DNA from 2 places in the Paraburkholderia yinzeri genome. Region 1 is predicted to be linked to the other one. Evidence: predicted binding sites of a transcription regulator. Region 1 holds the regulator's gene; the other holds the start of a gene.
The links. The regulator HrcA, encoded in region 1, represses chaperone genes, less so after heat shock. The targets are predictions, from matches to a motif close to TTAGCACTCNNNNNNNNNGAGTGCTAA.

Region 1 (2,456 bases):
ACGTTGACGTCGCGGCCCGCCACGATCTGAATGCTGACCTTGCAATCGTCGGGCAGCACGATCGGGCGGTTCGAGAGCGCGTGCGGCGCGATCGGCACGAGCACGAGGCCCTGCAGTTGCGGATGCAGGATCGGCCCCTGCGAGGAGAGCGCGTAGGCGGTCGAGCCCGTGGGCGTTGCGACGATCAGCCCGTCGGAGCGCTGGTTGTACATGAAGCGGCCGTCCACGTGCACGCGCAGCTCGGCCATGCCGGAGAAGCCGCTGCGGTTCACGACCACGTCGTTGAAGGCGAGCGCGTGATAGATCGGGTCGCCGTCGCGGGTGATGCGCGATTCCAGCAGCGTGCGCTCCTCGCGCTCGAACGAGCCGGCGAGCAGTTGCGGCACGATCTCCTGCATGTCCGAGAACGGGATGTCGGTGATGAACCCGAGCCGCCCGTGGTTGATGCCGATCAGCGGCGTGCGGTAGGGTGCGAGCTGGCGTCCGATGCCGAGCATCGTGCCGTCGCCGCCGAGCACGACCGCGACGTCCGCGCGCGCGCCGATCTCGGCGGCCTGGAGCGCGGGGTAGCCGGCGGCGCCGATCTCGTGGGCCGTCTGAGCCTCGAACACCACGTCGAAGCCCAGCTTCGAGATGGTCTGCGCGAGCGACATCAGCGGCTCGCCGATACCTTGCGTGTTGCTCCGGCCGACTAGCGCGACGGTCTTGAACTGGCTCTGGATCTTCTGGATTCGCATGCCGGCATTACACCATAGTCAGATCGTGAAAAGAACCTGGCGGTCCCCGGGAAGGCCGGACGGCGGTGCTTTGCGCATTTCCCGATAGAATCGGTGACGCGGTGATGACAACGCCGCGCGCCGCGCGCGGATGCCGCAAAAGCCTCGGAGCTCCGTTTCGCGCGAGCGGAGCGCACTCGCGGCCCGGCGGCCATTAGGCTAGAATTTTCAGTCATGCTAGATCCCCGCGCACAAACCCTCCTCAAGACGCTGATCGAGCGCTACATCGCCGAAGGCCAGCCGGTCGGCTCGCGCACGCTGTCGCGCTATTCCGGTCTGGAACTGAGCCCGGCGACGATCCGCAACGTCATGTCGGATCTGGAGGAGCTGGGACTCGTATCCAGCCCGCACACCTCGGCGGGACGCGTGCCCACCCCGCGCGGCTATCGCCTCTTCGTGGACACGATGCTTACCGTCGAGTCCGCCGCCGACGAAGAAGCGGTCACGCAGGCGGTCAAGACCACCCTGCGCCCCGGCGAGACGCAGAAAGTGGTGGCCGCGGCCGCCAGCGTGCTGTCCAATCTCACGCAGTTCGCGGGGGTGGTGCTGACGCCGCGCCGCAGCCACGTGTTCAAGCAGATCGAGTTCATGCGCCTTTCCGCCAGGCGAATCCTGCTCATCATCGTGACGCCCGAAGGCGACGTGCAGAATCGCATCATGGCGACGCAGCGCGATTTCTCGCCCTCCGAGCTCATCGAAGCCTCCAATTACATCAACGCGCATTTCGCAGGCCTCTCGTTCGACGAGGTGCGCCAGCGGCTGCGCGACGAAATCGACGCGCTGCGCGGCGACATGACCACGCTGATGCACGCCGCCGTGACGGCGAGCACCGACGAGTCCGACGTCGGTGAAACCGTGCTCATTTCGGGCGAGCGCAATTTGCTCGAAGTGGCCGACCTTTCGTCGGACATGGCGCGGCTGCGCAAGCTCTTCGACGTGTTCGACCAGAAGACGAGCCTCCTGCAACTGCTCGACGTATCGAGCCACGCACAGGGCGTGCAGATCTTCATTGGCGGCGAGTCGAATCTGGTGCCGATCGAGGAAATGAGCGTCGTGACCGCGCCGTACGAGGTCAACGGCAAGATCGTGGGCACGCTCGGCGTGATCGGCCCGACGCGCATGGCGTACAACCGCGTGATTCCCATCGTCGACATTACCGCGCGCCTCCTTTCGCTCACGCTCAGCCAGAACTGAGCCGCTCACGTTTTCATCATGGAGCAAACGCGCGCGGCGCGCCATTGGCCGAATGGCCGGCTGGGCGCGCACGACCCGGCCGCTATAATGGTTCCCTTGTGCAACCGTTGCTGCGCTCGATGGACTTGAGGCGCGGCGCAAGTCTTCGCCTATGCGTTTCGATCTGGAGCGGCCGCTGCAGTCCGCCGGCGCGCATCGCGTCGCCGTGCTGCTGATCAATCTGGGCACGCCCGACGCGCCCACGCCGCGCGCGGTGCGTCGCTATCTGGCGCAGTTTCTTTCCGACCCGCGCGTGGTCGAGATTCCTGCGCCCGTCTGGCAGGTCATCCTGCGCACGCTGATCCTGCCGCTGCGCGGACGCTCGTCGGCGAAGAAGTATGCGGCGGTCTGGACGCCCGAAGGCTCGCCGCTGCGCGTGCACACGCAAAAGCAGACCGACGGCCTGCGCCACCTGCTGCATGCGAACGACTATGCGGTCATCGTCGA
Region 2 (2,456 bases), 190 kb from region 1:
TTAGGGAAAAATCCGCCGATATGAATCGAGGGTGGCCGCGCGCCGGCATCGTGCAAAGAAAAAGCCCCGCCTCCTGAGAGGACGGGGCTTTAGCACGCCGGCGAGCCGGGGGCTCGGCGGGCGCGATCAGCTATAGTCGGCGAGTGCCGTGCGCATCTTCTTCATCGCGCTGGCTTCGATCTGACGGATACGCTCGGCCGAGACACCGAACTCGTCGGCCAGCTCGTGCAGCGTCGAGCCGCCCGAGCCGTCGTCGGCGACGTTCAGCCAGCGCGCCTCGATGATGCGGCGGCTGCGCGCGTCGAGTGCTTCCAGCGCGCTCGCAATGCCGTCCGATTGCAAACGGTCGCGCTGACGCGACGCCAGCACGGCGGTCGGCTCGCTGTGCGAGTCGGCCAGCCAGGCGATGGGGGCGAACGATTCCTCGCCGTCCTCGGTCTGGCCTTCGAGCGCGATGTCGGCGCCGGACAGACGCGTCTCCATCTCCACGACTTCCTCGCGCTTCACGTTCAGTTCCTGCGCGAGGCCTTCGATTTCCTCAGGCGTGAACGACTGCAGGCCCTGCTTGTGGCTGCGCAGGTTGAAGAACAGCTTGCGCTGCGCCTTGGTCGTGGCGACCTTCACCATGCGCCAGTTGCGCAGGATGTATTCGTGGATCTCGGCCTTGATCCAGTGCATGGCGTACGAAACGAGCCGTACGTTTTGCTCCGGGTCGAAGCGCTTTACGGCCTTCATCAGGCCGATGTTGCCTTCCTGGATCAGGTCGGCGTGCGGCAGGCCGTAGCCCAGGTAGTTACGGGCGATCGAAACCACCAGGCGCAGGTGCGAAAGCACGAGGCGACGGGCGGATTCGAGATTGTTCTGTTCGCGAAACTCGGTCGCGAACTGGCGCTCCTCTTGCGGCGTCAACATGGGGATCCGGTTGACGGCCTGAATGTAGGCGTCGATATTGCCCAGCTGGCCGGGCAGCATCGATTGATTCGCGAGCGCCAGCACGCCTGCCCCCGCCGCCTTGGCCGGCGTCGGGCTCAGCGTACCAGGAAGGGTCATTGCCATTGCGTTGCTCACGTAGTGAACTCCTCTATATCTTGCAAAAGTCGGACTGCGACTCCACGGTGGATGTTAGCACTCTGCTCCACCGAGTGCTAATACTTGGAGTCTGTAGGGACTTCAAGGTTCCGTGGCTGCTATCGAAACATTTATTTCGATAGATTTCGCCGGAAACCAGACTGGACGGGGCCGACAGCGGATGGCGAAGTATCGCGCCGAAGAATGGCGAGTAAACCCTCTAGATGTGGCAATCAGACGCGCCGAGGCGCGCCGTTTTTGATCGCAAGTTTCCACGCGACCAAACCTGGTATAAATTTCAGCGAGACGCGTGCGGTACATCTTCTGCGCTGGTTTCCACCGACATTGGGACGGGCGCGCAAGGGGGCAAGGGCCATGGCGGCGAAAGTAATCGATGCGATTCGCGGGCTGGAGCGCGAACGGTTTCGTGCAATGGTGGAGGGCGACGGATCGTCGCTGAACGCCCTGTTGTCGGACAACGCGATCTTCGTCCATACGAACGGTAAACGCGAAACCAAACAGCAGTTCATCGATGCCATCACGGCAGGACGCCGCCGCTACCGTCAGATCGAGATCCAGTCGCAGGACGTGCTGCCGGTTGGGCGCGAGGCCTGCGTGGTGTCCGGGCGCGCACTGATCGAGATGGAAGCCAACAATGGCGCGCTGCTGTTTCCCATTGCCTACACGGCCATCCAGACGCAGGAGGATGGTCACTGGCGTCTGCTCGCATGGCAGGCGACGCGTTGTGCGCTCGAATAAAACCGGTTAGTCCCTTCTTCCGGCGCGTCTTCTGGACGCTCCGGACCTACGCAGGCGGCCCGTTCTGCCGCTCGCGCTTGTCGGCCGGAGTTAGCGCTTTAGCGCTTACTCCGGGCCCATGCAAAGCCAACGCTGTTCCCACGCAAAGCTTCTGTCAATTTCCCTGCCGGGCCTGATCGCGCGCGGCTTCAGGCGGCGGCGCGGCGGTCGACCTGAGGCCAGGCCGCGCGGTTCACGCCGCTCACGACCGCGGCGACCGTCGCCTCCACGGTGTCATCGGCGACGCCCACGCCGTGGCGAATGGGCTGAGCGCCTACGCGGCAACCGACGAACACGGCGGTTGCGCCCTGCTCGGTGCGCGCGGTTTCGAACGAGATGATCTCGACCGTCGCGCCCGTGGCCGTCGTTATTGCCGCCGCAATCGCCTGGGCCAGGGCTTCGTGCCCGTCGGCGGCCGAGGGCGCCGCAATGTCACGGCCTTCCCAGCGCACGCGGCCCGCTCCGGCATGCACGGCCGGCCCGCTCGTCTCGAAGTATTCGCGCTTGAAAAGGGCGCAGATCGCCTCGCCGGTGATTTCCTCGCCCGTCGTGTCCGCGGCCGTCTGCACGGCGTGGCTGAACTCGATCTG

Region 2: rpoH (RNA polymerase sigma factor RpoH) is a predicted target of HrcA. The motif match lies at 1,123-1,149, and genes of this name have one in related genera.

Annotation. Positions count from the first base shown of each region.
Region 1 is NZ_JBFOCJ010000001.1:163,105-165,560, reverse strand. It holds gene WJ542_RS00730 (NAD kinase) at 1-737, opposite strand, end outside; gene hrcA (heat-inducible transcriptional repressor HrcA) at 951-1,970, shown strand; gene hemH (ferrochelatase) at 2,122-2,456, shown strand, end outside.
Region 2 is NZ_JBFOCJ010000001.1:351,458-353,913, reverse strand. It holds gene rpoH (RNA polymerase sigma factor RpoH) at 127-1,056, opposite strand; gene WJ542_RS01585 (nuclear transport factor 2 family protein) at 1,444-1,827, shown strand; gene leuA (2-isopropylmalate synthase) at 2,016-2,456, opposite strand, start outside.